DNA from 4 places in the Kitasatospora sp. NPDC008115 genome. Region 2 is predicted to be linked to each of the others. Evidence: riboswitches for the same ligand, from Rfam matches in the RefSeq annotation. Region 2 holds a riboswitch; each other region holds the start of a gene.
What was found. Region 2 has a riboswitch for cyclic di-AMP ahead of ACFZBX_RS07910 (transglycosylase family protein). Riboswitches for the same ligand answer to the same signal wherever they lie in the genome.
Positions count from the first base shown of each region.

Region 1: another riboswitch for cyclic di-AMP. It lies ahead of ACFZBX_RS04465 (M23 family metallopeptidase); the one in region 2 lies ahead of ACFZBX_RS07910 (transglycosylase family protein).
Region 3: another riboswitch for cyclic di-AMP. It lies ahead of ACFZBX_RS00400 (transglycosylase family protein); the one in region 2 lies ahead of ACFZBX_RS07910 (transglycosylase family protein).
Region 4: another riboswitch for cyclic di-AMP. It lies ahead of ACFZBX_RS18435 (NlpC/P60 family protein); the one in region 2 lies ahead of ACFZBX_RS07910 (transglycosylase family protein).

Region 1 is NZ_JBIBHU010000003.1:23,566-29,106, reverse strand. Features, by position in the region: gene ACFZBX_RS04490 (SpoIIE family protein phosphatase) at 1-1,385, opposite strand, end outside; tRNA gene ACFZBX_RS04485 (tRNA-Ile) at 1,574-1,647, shown strand; gene ACFZBX_RS04480 (TetR/AcrR family transcriptional regulator) at 1,719-2,288, opposite strand; gene ACFZBX_RS04475 (alpha/beta fold hydrolase) at 2,331-3,158, opposite strand; gene ACFZBX_RS04470 (YiaA/YiaB family inner membrane protein) at 3,282-3,572, opposite strand; cyclic di-AMP (ydaO/yuaA leader) riboswitch at 3,819-3,977, shown strand; gene ACFZBX_RS04465 (M23 family metallopeptidase) at 3,990-4,859, shown strand; gene ACFZBX_RS04460 (hypothetical protein) at 4,917-5,541, opposite strand, start outside.
Region 2 is NZ_JBIBHU010000004.1:358,704-364,244, reverse strand. Features, by position in the region: gene ACFZBX_RS07915 (hypothetical protein) at 36-2,249, opposite strand; cyclic di-AMP (ydaO/yuaA leader) riboswitch at 2,521-2,683, shown strand; gene ACFZBX_RS07910 (transglycosylase family protein) at 2,670-3,959, shown strand; gene ACFZBX_RS07905 (hypothetical protein) at 4,121-4,321, shown strand; gene ACFZBX_RS07900 (LacI family DNA-binding transcriptional regulator) at 4,379-5,398, opposite strand; gene ACFZBX_RS07895 (glycoside hydrolase family 13 protein) at 5,424-5,541, opposite strand, start outside.
Region 3 is NZ_JBIBHU010000001.1:91,295-96,835, forward strand. Features, by position in the region: gene ACFZBX_RS00385 (DUF501 domain-containing protein) at 1-108, opposite strand, end outside; gene ACFZBX_RS00390 (septum formation initiator family protein) at 80-598, opposite strand; gene eno (phosphopyruvate hydratase) at 743-2,029, opposite strand; gene ACFZBX_RS00400 (transglycosylase family protein) at 2,271-3,206, opposite strand; cyclic di-AMP (ydaO/yuaA leader) riboswitch at 3,212-3,360, opposite strand; gene ACFZBX_RS00405 (cytochrome P450) at 3,592-4,902, opposite strand; gene ACFZBX_RS00410 (SDR family NAD(P)-dependent oxidoreductase) at 5,135-5,541, shown strand, end outside.
Region 4 is NZ_JBIBHU010000013.1:131,321-136,861, reverse strand. Features, by position in the region: gene ACFZBX_RS18445 (NYN domain-containing protein) at 1-1,058, shown strand, start outside; gene ACFZBX_RS18440 (NlpC/P60 family protein) at 1,270-2,313, shown strand; cyclic di-AMP (ydaO/yuaA leader) riboswitch at 2,659-2,815, shown strand; gene ACFZBX_RS18435 (NlpC/P60 family protein) at 2,826-4,025, shown strand; gene ACFZBX_RS18430 (NlpC/P60 family protein) at 4,277-5,341, shown strand; gene ACFZBX_RS18425 (hypothetical protein) at 5,482-5,541, shown strand, end outside.

The sequences.
Region 1 (5,541 bases), on a different contig from region 2:
TGCGGCCGTCCGCGCCCCCGCCCGCGCCGGGCCGGCTCGCTGAACAGCGGGGCCGAGCGGGCCAGCGCGCGCTGCATCACGCCCTCCGACAGGTCGGCCAGCCGGGTCAGCTCGGTGCGCAGCGGCCCGCCGTAGACGGTGTGTGCGACGGGCAGCAGCCGGCCCTCGTCGACCAGGTCCAGCACGATGCTGGCCGCCCCGAAGGCGGGCCGGGCGATGTCGGTGACGGCCGTGATGACGTCCCGCACGGTGACCGCCCGGGACAGCGCCCGGGTGAGCGCCAGCAGCAGCGCCGACCGGGCCCCGGCGGCGGACGTCCCGCCGGCGGCCGCCCCGTTCAGCGCCGTCCCGTTCAGCGCCGTCCCGTTGGCGCCCCCCGCGGCCCGGCCGGCATGGACGGTGACCGGGTGTTCGTCGAGGGCGCGCCCGTGGTCGAGGTCGGCGATCAGCCCGGAGATCCGGACCGGCCGGCGGTGCACGTCCAGCATCACCTCGCCGGTCTCCTCGATCCGGATCACCCCGCCGCCCGCGCGCGGCACCCGGTAGCGGATCCGGTACGGCCCGCCGGTGGCGAGCGCCTCGGCGAGCGCGGCCTGGACGTCCGGCAGGTCCTCGGGGTGGACGACGAGGTCGAGGTCGGGCGCGGGGGCCGGACCGCCGTCCGGCGGCGCGGGCCGGCCGACCAGCCGGAGCGCCTGGACGTCCCAGTGGGTCTCGCCGGTGACCAGGTCGCGCTCGAAGGCGCCGTGCCCGGCGGCGCGGACGGCGAGCGAGAGCAGCGGGTGGGCCGTTCCGGCGGCCGGGTCGCCGCAGGGGCCGGGCCCGGGTCGCACCCCGTTCGGCGTGGCGGCGCCGTGGTGCGGGGCGAGCGGCGCCCCGGCGTGCTCCAGCAGGTACGCCAGCCGGTGCGCGCAGGCGTCCGCGAGGGTCTCCAGCACGTCCAGGTCGCGCCGGGGGACGATGCCCCGGTGGGCGAGCGCGAGGGCCAGCACGCCGATCGGCCGCTCGTCGACGACCATCGGCAGGGTGACGATGGCGACCATCCCGGTGCCCATCCCGGTGTTCCGGTTCGGGTAGTCGACGCTGGTGCGTTCGGGGCTCAGGAGATAGGGGCGGCGCAGCTTCAGCGCCATCGCGGCGGGCAGCTCACTGGCCGGGTCGACCACGCTGTAGCGCTCGTGGGCCCAGTCGGGCAGGCCGTGGGAGGCGGAGAGCCGGAGCATGCCGCCGGGGTCGAGCAGGTAGAGCGCCGAGCCCTCGCCGGTGATCCAGCCGGGGCCCTCGGCGAGCACGGTGCCGAGCAGTTCGGCGGCGCTGGTGCAGCCGAGCAATAAGCGGACGCAGCGCATGGCACTGCGCGCGGTGGGGCTGCTGCGCGGGTCCACGGGACGGCCGGCCTCTCCGGTTCCTTATGGGGCAGTTAATTCTTAATACCTTATTTCTTAAGCGGGTGAGGCGTGAGGCGAACGGCGGGTCCCGGTGCACCGGGTTTCCCTGGTGTGCGAGCACCCCCGCCGGGTCCGGTACCCTTCTCCGTACGACGTCCCGCCGTACCGGCGGGGTCGTGCGGTACGGGGCTATAGCTCAGACGGTTAGAGCGCTTCCCTGATAAGGAAGAGGCCACAGGTTCAAGTCCTGTTAGCCCCACACCACCACGAAGGGCCCGGAGCATCCCGCTCCGGGCCCTTCGGCGTTCCCGCGTCCGGCTGCCGCGCCGCTCAGGGGCGGGGCCAGCCGCGCAGGCCCGCGGTCAGCACGGTGATCATGCGCTCCTGGGTCTCGCCGAGGTCCTCGGCGAGCTGGAAGGCGCCGCCGGTCGACAGCGCGGCGAAGCCGTGGGCCAGCGAGCGGAAGGTGCGGGCGGCGTGGATCGCCTCGGAGCCTTCGAGACCGTACTCGCGCAGCACCGCGACGATCACCCCGACCAGCCGGCCGGCCGCCGCGGCCAGGTCGGCGTCCGGCTGCGGCGCCTGCGGCAGGGCGCCGTAGCGGTGCGGGTGCTCGGTGGCGTACGCGTGGTACGCCCGCAGGACGGCGGCGACCGCCGCGTCCCCGCCGCGGCCGAGCGCCGCCTCGGCCAGCCGGTCGGCCAGCTCCTCGGTGACCCGGACGGCCACCAGCCGGCGCAGTTCGGCCAGGCCGCCGCTCACGTGCTTGTACAGCGAGGGGGTGGCGACCCCGGCGCGGCCGGCCACGGCGGCCAGGGTGAGGGCCTCGGGGCCCTGCTCGTCGATGAGGGCGAGGGCGTGGCCGACGACCTGCTCGGGGGTCAGTCCGACTCGGGGCACAGCGGTTCTCCTGGGGTGGGTGGGTGACGGCGTTCGGAGCGCTCAGGCCAGGTCGGCGAGGAAGGCCAGCAGGGCGTCGGCGGTGGCCCGCGGGTGGTCGGCCATCGGGTAGTGCCCGGCGCCCTCGATCATCACCTTGCGCGCGTTCAGCGCGGCGGCCTGCCGGTCGGCGACCAGCTCCGGCTTCCCGAAGTCGGGGTCCTTCGAGCCCATCACGACCAGCGCCGGGCAGCGCACGGCGGCGGTCCAGCCGACGGGCGAGGAGTCGCCGCGCACATAGCCGCGGGTGGCGGTCTTCCGGCCCGGGGTGCGCATCGCGGCGACCAGCCCGGCCACGTACTCCTCGTGGTCCGCCGGCTTGGGCCCGGGGTAGGCCATCTTCCGGTGGTAGAGGCCCCAGAACGCGGGCGAGTGCACCACCAGCGCGCCCATCGCGCCGACCACCAGCCGCTGGAGCGCGCCGACGGGGACGTTCTCGACGAAGGCGTCCAGCAGGACGATGCCGGCCACCCGCCCGGGGGCGGCCCCGGCGGCCTTGACGACGCTGGCGCCGGTGTACGAGCTGCCCGCCAGCACGGCCCGCTCGATGCCCAGGTGGTCCAGCAGGGCGAGGACGTCGCCGGCGATCGCGGCGGGGGAGTAGTCGTCCCAGACGATCGAGGACTCGCCGAAGCCGCGCAGGTCCATGGTGATCACCCGGCGGCCGGCGGCGGTCAGCAGCGGGTGCAGGTGGCGGTAGGCGGCCCGGCTGTCGAGCATCCCGGGGAGCAGGACGACGGGGGCGCCCTCGCCGTGCCCGGTGTCGTCGAAGGCGATCCGGCCGCCGGGCAGGTCGAGGTGGCGGGTGACGGGGGCGAGGGTGCCGTTCATGGGGAGCCTCCTGGGGGCGGGATCGTCGGCGGAGCGCCGATAGCCATAAAGCTAAGGCTAATAGCCTTAGCCGTCAAGCTATCGGTACTGGCTGCGCGCGGCCGGCCCGCCCGGGGCGGCCGGTCAGACCCCTTCCACCTTGAACGGGTCGTGCTCGGTCAGCAGCTTGTCCAGCCGCGCCTGGTCGACCCGGGTCACCAGCTCGGAGGTCTCCTGCCGGTCCCGGACCACCTTGGAGAGGGTGAACGTGGAGGTGATCGTGTAGAGCAGGCCGAGGGCGAGGAACGCCCGGGTCCACGGCTCCACCGGGAGGAAGGCGATCCCGACGCCGAGGGCGGTGGCGGAGAGGGTGAAGGACAGCACGGCCTGGATGTAGTACGCGGCCGTGGTGCGGGACTGCATCGGTGTGCTCATGGCGCCCAGGATGGCCGCGCCCGGCCCGGCCGCACATGAGTAGCGGTACTCAAGTGAGGGGCCGTTCGTTGACGTCCTGACACGTTCGGTAGTGTCAGTTGTCATCAAACGTCCCAAAACGCCCATCGGGCCGCGTGGTGCCCGATCCGTATCCCGCCGTCACCAACGGATGGCTTGGAATCGGGGGGCTCTCGGATTAACGTTTGATAACGCAGCGCGGTCCGCAACGCCGTACCCAGACGGCACCGTGCGCCGTCGCCTAATCCCGCCGGCCGGCCTCCGGGCAGGCCAGGGAGCCGGGGAACCACGTTCCTTGGGGTGAATCGGCCAGGCCCAGGCCCAGCCGTAGGAGACCTTCCTGCTCCGAACCCGTCAGCTAACCCGGTAGGCGCGAAGGAAGGAAAGGAGCGCGCCTCCGTGGCGTCGACGCACACCCCGGCACACCCGTCCGGCTCCTCGGCCGGTACCCGGCTGCTCGATCACCCGGCTCCGTTCACCGGTCAGGGCCCGTTCGGCGGCCCCGCCGACGAGACCGCCCCGCCGGCCGCCGAGACCAGCCGGCACCGGATGCCCCGTCAGGGCCGCGGCACCGCTCCGCTGCTCGGCGTCACCGCCGTCGCCGCCACCCTGGGCGCCACCGGCTTCGCCTCCGCCACCCCTGCCGCCGCGCCCGCCGTCGAGGCGCCCGACGAGCAGCCGGTCGCGCTCTCCGCCGACCCCGGCCTCGCCCTCGCCGCCCGCATCCAGCAGCAGGCCGACAGCCAGCGCACCGCGGCCGAGGAGAGCGCCCGCGTCCAGGCCGCCCAGGAGGCCGAGGCCAAGCGCGCCGCCCAGATCGCCCAGCAGGAGCAGGCCAAGCGCGCCGCCGAGGAGGCCGAGAAGGCCAAGCTCGCCGCCATCAAGCTCCCGGTGCGCGACTACCGGCTCTCCGCCCACTACGGCCAGAGCGCCCGCTACTGGGCCCACCTGCACACCGGCCTGGACTTCGCCGCCGACCAGGGCGAGCCGGTCTACGCGGTCGGCCAGGGCACCATCACCTCGGCGGGCTGGGCCGGTGCCTACGGCTACCGGATCGTCGAGACCCTGCCCGACGGCACCGAGATCTGGTACTGCCACCTCTCCTCGATCATCAAGGGCTCCGGCAAGGTCGTCCCCGGCCAGCAGATCGGCAAGGTCGGCGCGACCGGCAACGTCACCGGCGCCCACCTGCACGTCGAGGTCCGCCCCGGCGGCGGCGCCCCCGTCGACCCGGAGAGCTGGTTCGAGCAGCGCGGCGTCACCCCCTGACGCCTCCGGCAGCACACGACGAGGGGCCCCGGCCGACCGGCCGGGGCCCCTCGCGCGTCAGCGCTCCTCGTCGCCGGCCGGTTCGAGACCCGCCAGATAGGCGTCGATCTCCGCCTGCCCCGGCTCCGGCGCCAGCTCCGGGAACTCCTCCACCAGCAGCCTCGGCAGCCCCGGAACCGTCCACGCGCCGGCCAGCTCCAGCGCCACCCGGACCGCGGCGTCCTCGAACGCCCCGAAGTCCCCGGCCAGCTCGTCCGGCATCGGCCGGCCCAGTGCCGTCAGCTCCGCCAGGTTCCGGTAGCTGCGCTCCATCAGCCCCTGCTCCAGCAGCCGCCGCGCCCCGTCGGTGGCCATCCCGACCGCCAGCGTCCGGGCCCCGCCGTCCCAGCCCCCGTCGTCCACCGGGTCCAGCACGCCGTCCGCCTCCAGCGCCTCGAACGCCGCCGAGCGCTCCTGCGCCGGCAGCTCCCGGAACCCCTCCAGCCAGGCCCGCACCGCCGCCTCGTCACCGGTGTCCACCCCGGCCGCGCGCAGCAGCAGCGTGTACAGCCGGGGCCAGGTCACCAGGTCCGCCCGGCGCAGCAGCCCGGCCGCCAGCTCGCCCTGCCACTCGGCCTCGGCGTGCAGCCGCTGCCGGCGCTTGGCGTTCAGCCGCTTCGCCGCCCGCTGGTGGTCGACCAGC
Region 2 (5,541 bases):
ACCGTTCCGGGCCCTTCTCCATGTCCCGACGGGTCCTAGCGACCCACCCGGGTGGTGGGCGCGGCGGCGTCCTTCAGCCGCAGCGCCGGCAGGCTCACCGGCCGCGACTGGCCGGCCAGGGTGGGCACCACGGCCGCGGCGGCGTTCCACTGCGGCCGAGCGGTGCCCTCCTCGCCCGCCCGGCGCACCTGGAGCACCTCGGTGGACCCGGCCCGGCGCAGCAGGATGTTCTTGGGCGGCCCGGCCTCCGGGTCCAGCCACAGCTCATTGCCGCCGAACTCGCAGTCCAGCACCAGCAGGTCGTCCGGTTTGCCGTCGGCCCCGGCCCGGAAGGCGACCCCGGCCCGGCGGTAGCCGGTGAAGCGGCAGCGGCTGAAGGTGACGGACTCCCCGGCGAGCTCGTGCCGGGCGGTGGAGACCGCGAAGTCGCTGCGTCCGGCGGCGTCGATCAGCAGCCCGTCGAAGACGGTGCCCTTGTCCCGGCCGAGCGAGTGCAGCGCCACTCCCCCGCCCGCGTTGCCGTACAGCACGCTCGCGGTGTAGTCGAAGTCGTTGAGGTAGGCGCCGTGTTCGATGCCCCAGCCGCCGTTGTGGTAGGCCGCGAACTCGGTGACCACGTGGTGGTGCCTGGCGTTCAGCCAGACGAAGATCCCGTCCTGGAGGTTGTTGTGGGCCAGGCAGCGCTGGAAGGTCCAGACGCCCTCGCTGTTCTCCGGCCACTCGAAGCCCGAGGCGCCGTTGGCCCCCTGGACGCCGACCGCCACGCAGTCCAGCGCCTTGCCGCCGGTGCCCGCGCCGAGGTTGAAACCGGTCAGCCGGTAGGCCCGGGGGTTGGGTTCGAGCAGGGTGCGGGAGGCGACGCAGGACTCGTAGACGATGTCGTCGGACGGCTGCTGGGGGGTGCGGGTGTCCAGCGGGCCGTCCCACCAGTAGGCGTCCTCCCAGGTCTCGTGGCTGATGCAGGCGCGGAAGGTGATGCCGTGGCTGGCGTGCGGGACGTAGGCGTGGCTGCCGGCGTCGCGGACGACCACGCCCTCGACGACGGTGCCGCGGGTGGTGTCGCCGAGGCGGTGGAAGTGCAGGCCGTAGCGGCCGAGCACCGGCGCGGTGACCGGGGCGGCGCCGTCCGGGCCCTTCCAGGTCTCCTTGGTGTCGGCGCGCGGACCGACCCACCGCAGCGCGGCGTGCCGGACGTCGGCGCGCCGGGAGCTGGTGAGGTGGACGTGGGTGCGGCCCCCGGCGGTGCCCTCGACCCGGACGCTGCGGGTCAGGTTGAGCACCTCGGCGCCGACGGTGACGCCCCCTCCGGCGGCGACCCCGGGGTGGGCGTGGCGGAGCGGGGCGCCCAGGGTGACGGTGGTTCCGCTGACGGAGCGGATGGTGACGAGGTCGTAGGCGGTGGAGAAGCCGTCCTGGTCGGGCGGGCCGGTCGGGGTGACGGCGAGTTCGTCGCCGGGCAGCCAGCCGGCGGGCGGGGCGGCCAGCTCGACGACGGTGTCGCCGGCCGCGAGCGCGCCCCCGGCGCGGACCCAGGCGGTCTTGGCGGCGCCGTCCAGCCGCAGGTAGCCGGCGCCGGTGACCCAGAGGCCGACGTCGGTGTCGACCACCTTCATGCCGTCGCCCTGGAAGCGCTTCTCGTCGACGGCGGGGAAGCGCAGGGTGTGGACGTGGTCGCCGTCGGGGGCGAGGGCGAGGACGCCGCGGACCTCGACGTTGCCGGCGGCGGCGAGGGTGACGGTGCGGTCGGCGGCGAAGGTGAGCGCGCCGCCCGGCTCGACCAGCAGGGAGCCGACCTCGGCGTCGGTGTCGAGCAGCACCCGGTCGGTGATCCGTACGGCGCTGCGCGGGCCGGGCGGGCCGCCGCCCCAGCCGGCCCGGTCGGACCAGCGGCGGCCGCTCTGGTCGACGGTGGGTGCGGGGGCGGGCTGCTCGGGGGCCGCGCCGCCCGGCGGCGAGCCGCCGTGGCCGTCGGGGCCCATCGGGCCGGCCGCCTCGGTGGGGGTCGTGCCGATGACGGCGGCCGGGGTGACGAGCCGGGTCTCGCCGGTCAGCGAGCGGCGCAGGACCTCCTCGCCGCTGATCGCCGCGAAGGCGGTGCCGACGGCGAGCCAGCGCAGTAGTGCCCGGCGGGTCAGGTGAGTTCGGGACGGTTCGGGTTGGATGTCCGCTCTGCGGTGCTTTGCCCGGCGATGCGCTCCACGCGGCCGGGCGGCCGGACGGGAGGCGTCCGGCTCCTCGTCGATGCCCATCGGTGCGTAGCCCTCTCCCGAGACGGCTGCGGCGCGTCGGCGCGGTGCCGACGCTCTGAAGCATAGGCAGTTGCGTTGACCGCGACCGGCGTTGCGGGAAATCGGTCATTTCTGATCATGAAGGACAGCCGGTCGGCGGCGATTTCGTAAACCGTGACGAGCGTCACACATGTTTGCGGTTTGAACGCGCCTCTGCTTAACGTGCTCCCCGTTCGTGGCCACACGGACCCAGCACGTCCGCGACGCCGAGTCCTGCCGTCGGGCGCGCTGGCAGCGCAATGCACCACGGCAGGAGCGGGGGAACCACAGGTAGTTCGCCCAGGACCGGTCCTTTCGGGCCGGCCCCGGGCTAGGGGTGAAGCCGCGTCCACAGCGCGGCCGGGCAACTCCAGCCCGAATCCGACAGCTCACCTCGCAGGCGTGGGAGAGGACCGCGTCTTCATGCTGCCCACCAACGGCACCCGACTGTCCGGCCGTACCCGTCGCGCGATCGCCGCCCTCGGCGTCGCGGGCATCGGCCTCACCATCCCCTGCCTGACCTCCGGCACCGCCTCCGCCGCCTCCGTCGCCACCTGGGACAAGGTCGCCCAGTGCGAGAGCGGCGGCAACTGGAGCATCAACACCGGCAACGGCTTCTACGGCGGCCTCCAGTTCACCAGCTCCACCTGGGCGGGGTTCGGCGGCACCGCCTACGCCGCGCGCGCCGACCTGGCCACCAAGGACCAGCAGATCGCGGTCGCCGAGAAGGTCCTGGCCGTCCAGGGCCCCGGCGCCTGGCCGGTCTGCTCGGTCAAGGCCGGTCTGACCAAGGGCGGCACCCCGGCCGCGGTGGACACCTCCGCCGCCGCCAAGCCGGCCACCCCGGCCCCGGCCCAGACCCCCGCCCCGGCCGCCAAGCCCGCCGAGAAGCCCGCCGCCCAGCAGCCGGCCGCCAAGCCGCAGGCCCAGGCCCCGGCCGCCACCACCACCGCCCCCGCCGCCGAGCAGCGCCAGGACGGCCGGCAGTGGCGTCAGCAGGCCGGTCAGCAGGGCGCCGAGGCCTACACCGTGGTCGCCGGCGACTGGCTGTCCACCATCGCCGACGAGCAGCACGTCCAGGGCGGCTGGCAGCGCCTGTACGAGCTCAACCGCGCCACCCTGGCCGACGGCCCGCACACCATCTACCCGGGCCAGCGGCTGGCCCTGGGCGAGGGCGCCGAGGGCCGGGACTTCGACTGGTTCAACCGCGCCGGCAGCGGCACCCAGACCCCGGCCGCCCGGCCGCAGAGCCGGACCGAGGCCCCCGCCGCCAAGCCGGCCGAGAAGCCCGCCGCGCAGGCCCAGACCCCGGCCCCGGCCCAGACCGCCACCGGCAGCATGGCCGCCGCCGTCTCCTTCGCCCAGTCGAAGGTCGGCCAGGCCTACGTCTACGGCGGCACCGGCAACGGCGGCTGGGACTGCTCCGGCCTGACCCAGGCCGCGCTGCGCGCCGCGGGCGTCTCCGTCCCGCGCGTCGCCGCCGACCAGGCCGCCGCGTCCACCCACGTCTCGCTGGACGCCCTCAAGCCGGGCGACCTGCTGTTCTGGTCCAACAACGGCAAGGACTCCGGCGTCTACCACGTCGCGCTCTACATCGGCGACGGCAAGTACGTCGAGGCCGCCAACCCGAAGTCGGGCGTGCGCGTCCAGACGGTCGCCAACTGGGCCCCGGACTTCGCCGGCCGGGTCTGACCCCGCCACGCCGCGGCCCCCGGGGAGAGTCCGATCGCTCCTCCCCGGGGGCCGCGGCATGCCCGGAAACGCGCCGCTGCGTTGCCCGGACGACGGGCGGCCATGGTCAAACCGGGACCGCAGCGGGCATGCTGCTGCCCTGTACCCGAGGAGGAGTCACCATGGCCCAGGTCACCGTCTCGCTCGACGCCAACCTCGCGATCGACGCGATGATGCTGTCCGGCACCAAGAGCCCGCAGGACGCCGTAGAACTGATCCTCCGGGACTTCCTGGAGCGCGGCCGGCGCACCGAGACCCGCACCGGTGACGCCGCGGACGGCCACCGGGTCACCCAGGACCGTCCGATCGTCCAGGAGGGCTGAGCGGGAACGCCGAAGGGGCCCGGGAGCACACCGCTCCCGGGCCCTGCCCCGTTCTCCTCAGCGCGCGCGGGCCCCGGTCGAGCCGCGCATCACCAGCTCCGGCTGGAACATGAACTCCCCGCGCTGCACGGCGTTCCCGCCGACCTCCTCCAGCAGCGCGTCCACCGCCGCGGTGGCCATCGCCTCCACCGGCTGGCGCACGGTGGTCAGCGGCGGCTCGGTGAAGGCGATCAGCGGCGAGTCGTCGAAGCCGACCACCGAGACGTCCTGCGGCACCGCCAGGCCCCGCTGCCGCACGGCCCGGATCGCGCCGAGCGCCATCATGTCGCTGCCGCAGACGATCGCGGTGCAGCCCTTGTCGAGCAGCGCCCCGGCCGCCGCGTGCCCGCCCTCCACGCTGAACAGCGTGTGGTGGACCAGCCCCTCGGCCTCCTGGCCGGTGAGCCCCAGCACCTCGCGCATGGCCGCGGTGAAGCCCTCGATCTTGCGCAGCACCGGCACGTACCGGCGCTGGCCGACCGCCAGGCCGATCCGCTCGTGGCCGAGTTCGGCCAGGTGCTGGACGGCCATCCACATCGCGGCCCGGTCGTCCGGCGAGATGAACGGCGCGTCGATCCGCTCGCTGTAACCGTTGATCAGCACGAACGGCACCCCGCGCCCGGCCAGCCGGGCGTACCGGTCGTGGTCGGCGGTGGAGTCGGCGTGCAGGCCGGAGACGAAGACGATGCCCGCCACGCCCCGGTCGACCAGCATCTCCACCAGTTCGTCCTCGGTGGAGCCGCCGGGCGTCTGGGTGCAGAGCACCGGCGTGTAGCCGTGCCGGCTCAGCACCTGCTCGATCACCTGGGCCAGCGCCGGGAAGATCGGGTTGCTCAACTCCGGGGTGATCAGCCCGATCAGCCCGGCGCTGCGCCGGCTCAGCCGGGTCGGCCGCTCGTAGCCGAGCACGTCCAGGGCCGCCAGCACGGTCTGCCGGGTGGTGGCCGAGACGTTGGCCTTGCCGTTGAGCACGCGGGAGACGGTGGCTTCGCTGACCCCCGCCTGCGCCGCGATGTCTGATAGTCGCGCCGTAGTCACGGTCCCAGAGCCTATTGCAACCACGTCAGACCGCCCACCAGTCGGTGCTGTCCGCGGCGAGCACCGCCTCGCCGTCCGCCACCACCGGGTCGGCGCCGGCGGAGGTGAGCAGCAGCCGGCCGGGGGCCGGTATCCGCACCGGG
Region 3 (5,541 bases), on a different contig from region 2:
GCCGCGCAGGCCGCGCGGAACCCGGCCGAGCTGTGCGGCGATCGCCGCGACGTCCTCGTCGGAGACGGTGGGGTGGTTCTCAGTGGTCATGGGAGGAGCTGTCTCCAGCGGGGGCGGGGGCGGGTGGTGAGGGTGGGGCGGGCTGCCCCGGGGCGGCGGGGGCCGCGGGAGCGGCGGCGGCGTCGACGGAGTCCCAGACGCTGGCGTACCAGGGCCGGGCCGCCTTGGCCGGACCGGCCGCCGGGCCCGCCGCGGGCGGCGGCGCGCCCAGCGAGGAGTTGGCCGCGCCCCGGGCCGCCGGGTCCACCGCGATGTACGGGGTCTCCCCCGGCATCGCGTAGTGCAGCCGGGTGCGGGCCTGCGCCTTGACGTACTCCGGGTCCTGCCAGCGGGCCTTCTCCCGGCGCAGCTGCTCGACCTGCTGCCGGGCGTGCTCGGCCCGGGCGCGCTGCGCCGAGATCTCCGAGCGCTGGGAGACGAACTGGCGCGTCGGATAGGCCAGGATCGCCACCAGCGAGCAGAGCACCAGCACGAGGACGGTCGCCCGGCTCGTGAACCGGGGCCGGGCCGCCAAGCCCGGGATCCTCCAGCCTGCCATCTCCGGTGTCCCCTCCTGCTCCTGGTCCGCTCCTGGTCGCGACGGTGCCCCGCCGTCCACCCTACGGGGTGAACGGCGGGGCACCGGTCAGGCGTGCGCTACCGGGCGTCCCGGCGATACCGGCCGGGCGCGGCCGGGTCGGGCTCAGCCCTCGTACTTGAACCGCGGGAAGGCGCCGCGGCCGGCGTACTCGGCGGCGTCGTCGAGGATCTCCTCGATGCGCAGCAGCTGGTTGTACTTGGCGACGCGCTCGGAGCGGGCCGGGGCGCCGGTCTTGATCTGGCCGCAGTTGGTGGCGACGGCGAGGTCGGCGATGGTGACGTCCTCGGTCTCGCCGGAGCGGTGCGACATCATGCAGCGGTAGCCGTTGCGCTGGGCCAGCTCGACGGCGTCCAGGGTCTCGGTGAGCGAGCCGATCTGGTTGACCTTCACCAGCAGCGCGTTGGCGGTGCCGGTCTCGATGCCGCGGGCCAGGCGGGCCGGGTTGGTGACGAACAGGTCGTCGCCGACCAGCTGGACCTTGTCGCCCAGCTTGTCGGTCATGGCCTTCCAGCCGTCCCAGTCCGACTCGTCCAGCGGGTCCTCGATGGAGACCAGCGGGTAGGCGGCGACCAGGCCGGCGTAGTACTCGATCAGCTCGGCGGAGGTGAGCGCCTTGCCCTCGAACTGGTAGGCGCCGTCCTCGTAGAACTCGGAGGAGGCGACGTCCAGGGCGAGCGCGACGTCCTTGCCCGGCACGTAGCCGGCCTTCTGGATGGCCTCGACGATGAGGTCCAGGGCCTCGCGGTTGGAGTCCAGGTTCGGGGCGAAGCCGCCCTCGTCGCCCAGGCCGGTCGACAGACCGCGCTCCTTCAGCACGCCCTTGAGGGTGTGGTAGACCTCGACGCCCCAGCGGACGGCCTCGGAGAAGGACTCCGCGCCGATCGGGGCGATCATGAACTCCTGGATGTCGACGTTGGAGTCCGCGTGCGAGCCGCCGTTGAGGATGTTCATCATCGGGACCGGCAGGACGTGCGCGTTCGGGCCGCCCAGGTAGCGGAACAGCGGCAGGTCGCTGGCCTCGGAGGCGGCGTGCGCGACGGCCAGCGAGACGCCCAGGATGGCGTTGGCGCCGAGCGAGGACTTGTCCGGGGTGGCGTCCAGGTCCAGCATGGCCTGGTCGATCAGGCGCTGCTCGGTGGCGTCGTAGCCGACCAGCTCCGGGCCGATCTGCTCGATGACGGCCAGGACGGCCTTCTCCACGCCCTTGCCGAAGTAGCGGTTCTTGTCACCGTCGCGGAGCTCCAGCGCCTCGAAGGCACCGGTGGAGGCACCCGACGGGACGGCGGCACGGCCGGTGCTGCCGTCGTCGAGGCCGACCTCGACCTCGACCGTGGGGTTGCCGCGCGAGTCGAGAATCTCACGGGCTACGACGACATCGATGGACGGCACGAGGCATCTCCTAGCGGAAGCAGGTTCGGCTGACGTGGGGTGCAGTCGGCCGGACGATTGCGGAGTCGTTACGACCAGAGCCTAACCGCACGGGCTGTCCGGGCCACGTCGACCTCGGCTCCGTCTCAGCGTGTGGCCTCGCTACCCACCGGTAGTTCACCTGGTTGCCGGGCCGGAGACGTCCGGAAGCGGACGAAGGGGGCCCAATCGGCCCCCTCCGTCCGTCCGGTCGGACCGGTCGTCAGCCGAGGGTCAGGACCTGGCCCGGGACGATCAGGTTCGGGTCGGCGCCGACGGTGGCGCGGTTGCCGTCGTACAGCGCCTGCCAGCCGCCGGAGACGCCCTGGGCGGTGGCGATCCCGCCGAGCGTGTCACCGGAGCGGACGGTGTAGCCCTGGCCGGCCGACTGCTGCTGAGCGGCGGGGGCCTGGGCGGCCGGCTGGCCGGCGTTCTGCTGGTAGACGCTCTGGTGGCTGGTCCAGTACCAGGCGCCGTTGTTCTGGTACCAGTACACCTTGGCGTCGGCGTCCCAGCCGGCCTTGCCGGAGAAGGCCGGCGACTGCTGCTGCGGCTGGGCCTGCGGGGCCTGCTGCTTGGGCGCGGCGTGCTTCGGCGCGTACTGCTGGGCCTGCGGCTTGGCGGTCTGCTGCTCGGCCTGCGCCTTGGGGGCGGCGTGCTTCGGCGCGGCGGCCTTCGGGGCCTCCTGCTGCGGCTTGGCCTCCTGGGCGGCCTGCGGGACCTGCGGCTTCGGGGCGGCCGGCTTGGCGGGCGTCGAGGTGTCGACCGCCGCCGGGGCGCCGCCCTTGGTCAGGCCGGCCTTCTTGGAGCAGACCGGCCAGGCGCCCGGGCCCTGCCCGGCGAGGACCTTCTCGGCGACCGATATCTGCTGGGCCTTCGAGGCCTGGTTGGCCTGCGGCGCGTAGGCGTTGCCGCCGTACGCCTTCCAGGTGCTGGCGGTGAACTGGAGGCCGCCGTAGAAGCCGTTGCCGGTGTTGATGCTCCAGTTGCCGCCGCTCTCGCACTGGGCGACCGCGTCCCAGGTGGAGACCGGGGCGGCGGAGGCGCCGGTGGCGCTCAGGATCGGCATGGCCAGTCCGACGCCGGCGACACCGGCGACGGCGATGGCCTTCTCGGCCTGGGTACGGCGACGGTGACGACCGGTTCCAACGAACAGCATGAAGGGGTCCCTCTCCGCACGCCTGCGAGGTGAGCTGTCGGGTTCGGACCGGGAGGTGGCCCGGCCGCGCGGAGGCGGCTTCACCCCTAGCCGTGGGAGACGGCGCAAAACCTGGGTCCCCCGCCCCTGCCCAGGGTTCTGGTCGGTTTCCCGGGGCGCGGCGGGCAGGACTCGGCGTTCCGCGCACGGGGCCCGCAGCTGCGGGCTCCACGGAGAGTAGACAGATCTTCAGAGCAATCACAAGCTCATATCGTCGATATCACACGGACATCACGTCATGTGATGGATCGCCTACCAACCGGGGTGGTATGTCCGGATTGAGGGTGGTTCAGACCCTCGGAAACCGGCGAACGGAGAGTGTGCGTCAGCGTGTTGTGCTGGTGCGTCAGCCCTCCGAGCCGGTCTCCGAGCCAGTCTCCGGGCCGGTCTCCGGAGCCTTGCCGCCGGGCGCTTTCTCCGGTGTGAATTCCACCGGAAGTTCACGGAGTCCACGCATGATCAGACCACCGCGCCACCGCAGGTCCCCGGGGTCCGCGGCGAGCCGCAGGTCCGGCAGCCGGGTCAGCAGGGTGGCCAGCGCGGCCCGCCCCTCCAGCCGCGCCAGCGGCGCGCCGATGCAGTAGTGGATGCCGTGCCCGAACCCCAGGTGCGGGTTGTCCGTCCGGGCCAGGTCCAGGGTGTTCTCGTCGGCGAACCGCGCCGGGTCCCGGTCCGCCGCCGCGAGCACCACCAGCACCGGGTCGCCGACCGGGATCTCCACCCCGCCGATGGTCAGCGGGCTGGTCGCGAACCGCCAGGTGGCCAGCTCCACCGGCCCGTCGTAGCGCAGCAGTTCCTCGATCCCGGTCTCCAGCAGCGCGCTCTCGCCGCGCCCGACGGACTCCTGGAGCAGGGCGCGCTGGCCCGGGTTGCGCAGCAGCGCGTACACGCCGTTGCCGATCAGGTTGACCGTCGTCTCGAAGCCGGCGAAGAGCAGGATGAAGGCCATCGCCGCGGCCTCGTTCTCGGTCAGGTGCTCTCCGTGGTCGCTCGCCCGGATCAGCCCCGAGATCAGGTCGTCGCCGAGGTCCGCCCGCTTGCGGTGGATCAGCTCCGCCAGGTAGGCGCGCATCCGCTTCACCGCGCGCCCCACCCCGCCGCGCCGGCCGCCGCCGTGCCGGATCATCATCCCGGCCCAGTCCCGGAAGTCGTCCTGGTCCTCGGCCGGCACCCCGAGCAGGTCGCAGATCGCGTAGATGGGGAGCGGGAAGGCGAACTCGTGGATGAGGTCGGCGGACCCGCGCGCCGCGAAGCCGTCGATCAGCCGGTCGGTCAGCTGCTGCACCCGCGGCTCGAAGGCCGCCACCCGGCGCGGCGTGAACGCCTTGGACACCAGGCGGCGCAGCCGGGTGTGGTCCGGCGGGTCGATGTTGAGCAGGTGCGTCATGAGGTCGGCCTGGCGCTCGCCCGGGATGCCGACCCGGCCGGTGCGGTGGGCCTGCTCGCTGTGGTGCACCGGGTTCTTGGAGAGCCGGCCGTCCGCGAGCGCCTGCCGGGCGTCCGCGTACCGCGTGACCAGCCACGCCTCCACCCCGCTCGGCAGGGTGGTCCGGTGCACCGGCTCGTGCTCCCGCAGCCACGCGTAGGCGGGGTACGGGTCGGCGGCGAACTCCCAGGTGAACAGGGGCGGACGGGCGGAGGCGGGCTGAGCTGGCATGGGTCGACGGTATCCCGGGCGTGTCCGGGCGACCGCACGCAGTGCGCGCGACGTGCGCGTGGGCGGGCGGTGTCCGCTCACCGGGACACCGCGCCGTCCGTTCGGCGTGACAGGCGTGAGCCTGGTCACCTGAGGGGTAATTCCTGTTGCGGAGGGTCAGGACCTGCCTACGATCCTCCGCAAGGTGCGCGTGGGCGCCGGTGCGGAGCCGCCCACAGGGAGGAGCAAGGCCATGCGGGTCAACGGTTCGGTCGTCGTGATCTCCGTACTCGACGGCGGGTCGGGGGCGGACCTCGCCCGCCGGCTCACCGCGGCGGGCACCACCGGCATGCTGATCGCCGACCAGCGGGTCGGGATCGCCGAGGACCTCGCCACCGAGCTCGACCGGCCGGGCTGTCCCGTCGTCGGCGTCTGCGGCGACGTCCGCCGTCCCAGTGACGTCGCCGCGCTGGTCGACACCGCCGAGAAGCACCTGGGCCCGATCGGCCTGTTCTGCGTGGCCGGGCCGGGCGGCGAGCGGATCGTCTCCCTCGCCGAGCTGCCCGACCACCTCGACCTGGAGCGGCTCGCCGAACTCGTCGCCCTGGTCGGCGAGGCGATCGGCGAGGTCGTCGTCGTCCCGGCGCAGCGCCGGCCGGT
Region 4 (5,541 bases), on a different contig from region 2:
AGTCGGGCACCGTGCCGGGCGCCGCCGACCCGATGGACGTGGCGGCGGCCGCCTACCTGGTGCGCTCCGCCGGGTGGAGCCGGCTGGTGGCCGAGGCCGGCGAGGAAGCCGAGCGGGCGGGCGCCGAGGGTGCGGCGGCCGAGGCGGCCCGGCTGGTGGAGAAGTTGCAGGCCGAGCTGGCCGAGGTGCGCTCCGCGGCGCGCTCCGACCTGGAGCGCCAGCGGGCCGAGTCGGAGGACGTCCGGCGCGAGGCGGACTCGCTGCGCCGCAGACTGCGGTCGCTGGAGAGCGACACCCGCCGGGCGCAGGCGGAGACCCGCAAGGTGGCCGCCGAGCTGGAGGCGGCCAGGGCGCAGGCCGCGGCCGAGCGGAGCACGGCGGAGAGCGAGGCGCGCCGGCTGCGGCACCGGGTCACGGAGCTGGAGAACGCCGTCGAGCAGAACCGCCGGTCGGCCCGTGAGGGGCGCAGCGTCGAGGACATGCGGCTGCGGCTGCTGCTGGACACCGTGCTGCAGTCGGCCCAGGGGCTGCAGCGGGAGCTGGCGCTGCCGGTGTCCCAGATCCGTCCGGCGGACCTGGTGGAGGCGGTGGTGCCGGGCGCGGCCTCGCCGCACGACGTGGCGCGGCGCGGTCTGGCCGAGGACGATCCGGCGCTGCTGGACCAGTTGCTGGCGATCCCGCAGGTCCATCTGGTGGTGGACGGCTACAACGTGACCAAGACGGGCTATCCGACGCTGCCGCTGGAGCAGCAGCGGATCCGGCTGCTGGGCGGGCTGGCGATGCTGGCGCAGCGCACCCAGGCGGAGGTCACCTGTGTGTTCGACGGCCAGGACCTGGACGTGCCGGTGATCATGGCGCCGCCGCGCGGGGTGCGGGTGCGGTTCAGCCGGACCGGGGAGACGGCGGACGAGCTGATCCGCCGGCTGGTGCGGGCCGAGCCGCAGGGGCGCCCGGTGGTGGTGGTCTCCACCGACCGGGAGGTCGCGGAGGGCGTGCGGAAGGCCGGCGCGCGCCCCGTCGCATCGGTGCTCCTGCTGAACCGGCTGGCCCGGCCGTAACCGCTTCCGGGGTGCGGGCCGGTCGGTATGACGGCTGGTCAGCGCCCGGATTGCGGTGTTGTGCGAGTTTTGTGAAGTCAGATGGGCGGTCCAGGTTCACGCGATCGGGGGAGTGGCGCGAACCGTGGATCTTGACTAGTGTCTGGCGTCAAACCTATTTTCCGGATTCTCACCCGTTCGGGTGAGGCCATTGGAAGAAGGAGCCGGTCCCTTGGCCTCCCACCGCCGTCCCAAGCAGCCGAGCCGCGCGCGGGTCTCCGTGCTCACCGCTGCCGCTGCGACCGCGGTCGCCCTCTCCGCCCAGGTCGCCGCTCACGCCGCGCCCAGCCCGTCGCCCAAGAAGGACGACGTGAAGGCGCAGATCGACCAGTTGCAGGAGGAGGCCGAGCAGGCCACCGAGAAGTACAACGGCGCCAAGGAGCGCGCGGACCAGCTGCGCAAGCAGGCGGACCAGCTCCAGGACCAGGTCGCCCGCGGCCAGGAGCAGATGACCCAGCTTCAGGCCGGGCTGGCCGAGGTGGCGGGCGAGCAGTACCGCACCGGCGGCATCGACCCGTCCGTCCAGCTGATGCTGACCTCCGACCCGTCCGGCTACCTGGACAAGGCCTCCAGCGTGCAGCAGGCCAGCTCCAGCCAGGCCGAGGCGCTGAAGGGCCTCCAGGACCAGCAGCGCCGGCTCGACCAGCAGAAGGCCGAGGCGGCCGCCGTCCTGGCTTCGCTGGACAGCACGACCAAGGACCTGAACCAGTCCAAGGCCGAGGTCAACAAGAAGCTGAAGGAGGCCCAGGACCTGCTGAACTCGCTCAGCGCCTCCGAGCGGGCCGCCCTGAAGGCGCAGCAGCAGCAGTCCGAGCGCGCCTCGCGCGGCTCCGAGCGCACCGACCTGGGCAGCCTGCCGCAGGCGAGCGGCAAGGCGGGCGCCGCGGTCTCCCTGGCGATGAGCAAGACGGGCTCGCCGTACGTCTGGGGCGCCACCGGCCCGAGCGGCTTCGACTGCTCCGGCCTGATGGTCTGGGCGTACGGGAAGGCCGGCGTCTCGCTGCCGCGCACCTCGCAGGCGCAGGGCAACTACGGCACCCGGGTGCCGTCGATCGCCGAGGCCCAGCCGGGCGACCTGGTCATCTACCGCGACGACCGCAGCCACGTCGGGATGTACATCGGCAACGGCATGGTGGTGCACGCGCCGCGCACCGGTGACGTGGTGAAGGTGATGAAGGCCGACGCCATGAAGATCAACACCATTCGCCGGGTCTGACGGACCGGCACGACACGCCCGGGGGCCCGTCGACGCCCCTGTGATCAGCGCCACCTCCGAACCGGGGGTGGCGCGAGGCGTTTCGGGTGGGTGTTCGACCGCCTGACGGAGAATGATCAGCCGCTTGTGGGGGTGTGGTCACACTCGGTCATATTCACAAAAGAACTTGGGTATTCTTCCGGCTTTTTTCTGACAAGGATTTGAACGGATCACGGATCTGTTACTAGGGTCTTGCTTCGAACCACGCACAGTCGATCACCCAGCCTGGGTGGCGGCGGGGTTCGCCGCCGAGTTCGTGAAGCAGCGGGACGGGGCCTTCCGGGTCGCCCGTCCGAGTGAGGGTCCAGCAGTCGGGGGCCCGCTGTGGAGCGGAGCCGGGGAACCACGTTCCTCCGGGGTGAATCGGCGCCAGGCCGGCCGCGGGAGCGGCGGGTGAGGCGTCGTAGGGCACGCTTCCGCCCGAACCCGTCAGCTCACCCGGTAGGCGGATGAGGAAGAAGGAGTCCGCCTTCGTGGCGTCCCATCGTCGTCCCAAGCCCGCCGGCCGCACCCGTGTCTCGATCCTGACCGGTGTCGCCGCCGCTGCCGTTGCCCTGTCCGCGCAGTCCGGCGCCCACGCCGACCCGGCGCCGACCAAGGACCAGGTCAAGGAGCAGGTCGACCAGCTCAACGAGCAGGCCGAGGTCGCCACCGAGAAGTACAACGGCGCCCAGGCCAAGCAGCAGGAGCTGCAGAAGCAGGTCGCCGAGCTGCAGGACAAGGTGGCCCGCCAGCAGGCCGTGGTGACGGAGGCCCAGGGCGGCCTCGCCGAGATCGCCGGCGAGCAGTACCGCACGGGCGGCATCTCGCAGACCGTCCAGCTGATGCTCTCCGCCAGCCCGGACAACTTCCTCAACCAGGCCGACGCCCTGAACCAGGCCGGGTCCACCCAGTCCGGCGCGCTGAAGGAGCTCCAGGAGCAGCAGCGCAGGCTCGACCAGGACCGCACCGAGACCCAGGCCAAGCTCGCCGAGCTGGAGTCCACCACCCAGCAGCTGAAGAGCTCCAAGGAGGACGTCCAGGGCAAGCTGCAGAAGGCCCAGGACCTGCTCAACACGCTCACCGAGCAGGAGCGCCAGGCCCTCCGCGCGGCCGAGGAGAAGGCCGCCGCCGAGGCCAAGGCGAAGGCGGAGGCCGCCAAGGCGGAGGCCGCCAAGGCCGCCAAGGAGAAGGCCGAGGCCGAGCGCGCCTCCCGCGACAACAACCGGACCAACCTGAGCGCGCCGTCCACCGGCTCCTCGGCCCCCGCGGCGTCCTCCCCGTCGGCCCCGGCCACCGCGGCCGCCAAGCCGGCCGCGCCCGCCGCCCCGGCCGCCAACGGCTCGCGTGCCGCCGCCGCGATCGCCGCCGCCGAGAGCAAGCTGGGCTCCCCGTACGTGTACGGCGCCACGGGCCCGAACTCCTTCGACTGCTCGGGCCTCACCAGCTGGGCGTACGCCCAGGCCAACGTGTCGCTGCCGCGCACCTCGCAGGCGCAGGCCACCGCCGGCGCCCAGATCGGTACGGACATCTCCAAGGCCCAGCCCGGCGACCTGGTGATCTTCTACGGCGACCGCCACCACGTGGGCATCTACGTCGGCGGCGGCCAGGTCATCCACGCCCCGAAGCCGGGCGCGTCGGTCCGCTACGAGGCGGCGTCCAACATGCCGGTCACCGGCATCGTGCGCATCTGACCGTCGGCCGACAGGCTTCGTCGGGCCCGGTCTCCCCGTGCGGGGAGGCCGGGCCCGCGACTTTTCCGGGCCCGCCGGGACGCTCGGTCCGCGAACCGATCTGACGTCCGATAAGTGTCTGAATATTCGGGTTCGGAGGGGTTTGGATTCGGTTGCCCGGACTCGCTAACGTCTGCCACCGGACGCCCGCTTCGACAGCCGCCCACCCCGGTGCGGCAGCGGGTCGGGCCCAGGATCGGAGCCGACGTCGCATGGCCGTGCACCGCCGTTCCCCGCTGTCAGGTGCGCAGGTGCTCGCCCGGGCGCTGGTGCTCACCGCGGCGGCCACCACCGCGTTGGGCGTGGCGACCGGCGGCAGCGCCCAGGCCGTACCCGGCGCGCCGGACGCCCCGGTCGACCGCAAGGACGTCAAGGCGCAGGTGGAGCAGCTCTACGACGAGGCCGAGCAGGCCTCCGAGCGGTTCAACGCCGCCCAGGAGGCCCAGCAGCGGCTCCAGAACGAGACCGGCACGCTCCAGGGGCAGATCGCCGTCGGCCAGGACGAGCTCAACCGGCTGCGCGGCGACCTCGCCACGGTGGCCGGCGCCGAGTACCGCGGCGGCGGGATGACCAGGACCGTCCAGCTGATGCTCGCCACCGACCCGGCGGGCTACCTCTCCCGGGCCCGCGCCCTCGACCAGACCGCCGAGCGGCAGAACGAGACCCTGCACGAGCTGCTGGGCCGTCAGCGGGTGCTCGACCAGCGCCGGGCCGAGACCACCGCCAAGCTCGCCGAACTGGAGCAGACCCGCAAGGCGCTCGCCGAGAGCAAGCAGCAGATCCAGCAGCGGCTCGCCAAGGCCCAGCGGCTGCTGAACAGCCTGGGCACCGCCGAGCGCGCCCGGCTCGCCGCCCAGGACGCCCACGACGCGGAGCAGCGCGCCACCCGGGGCAAGGACCGGCTGGACCTCGGCGACACCCCGCCGGCCTCCGAACGCGGCGCCGCCGCGCTGGCCGCCGCGGTGCGGATGATCGGCGCGCCCTATGTGTACGGATCCACCGGGCCCAAGGCGTTCGACTGTTCCGGTCTGATGTACTGGAGCTGGCGGCAGGCCGGAGTGACCCTGCCGCGCACCTCGCAGGCCCAGGCGTACGCCGGGCGGCGGGTCAGCCTCTCCGAAGCGCGGCCGGGGGACCTGGTGATCTTCTACCGGGACATGCACCACGTCGGGATGTACGCCGGCGGCGGGGTGATCGTGCACGCCCCCTACCCGGGGGCCAAGGTCCGCTACGAGAGCGTCACCACGATGCCCGTCTCGGGGGTGATCCGGCTCTGAGCCGCCCGGATCCCGCCGCCGGCCGCAGGCCGTCCCGGCGCACCGCCCTGCTGCTCGCGGCCGGCGGGCTCGCCCAGCTGTCGCTGCCCGGGGCCGCCCCGGCGCCGCCCGCCGCCGCGGCCCCGGACGAGCACGCCGACGTGCTGGCCCTGCTCGACGCGCGGGCCCGGGCGCTGACCGCCGGGCCGCCCGCGCTGCCG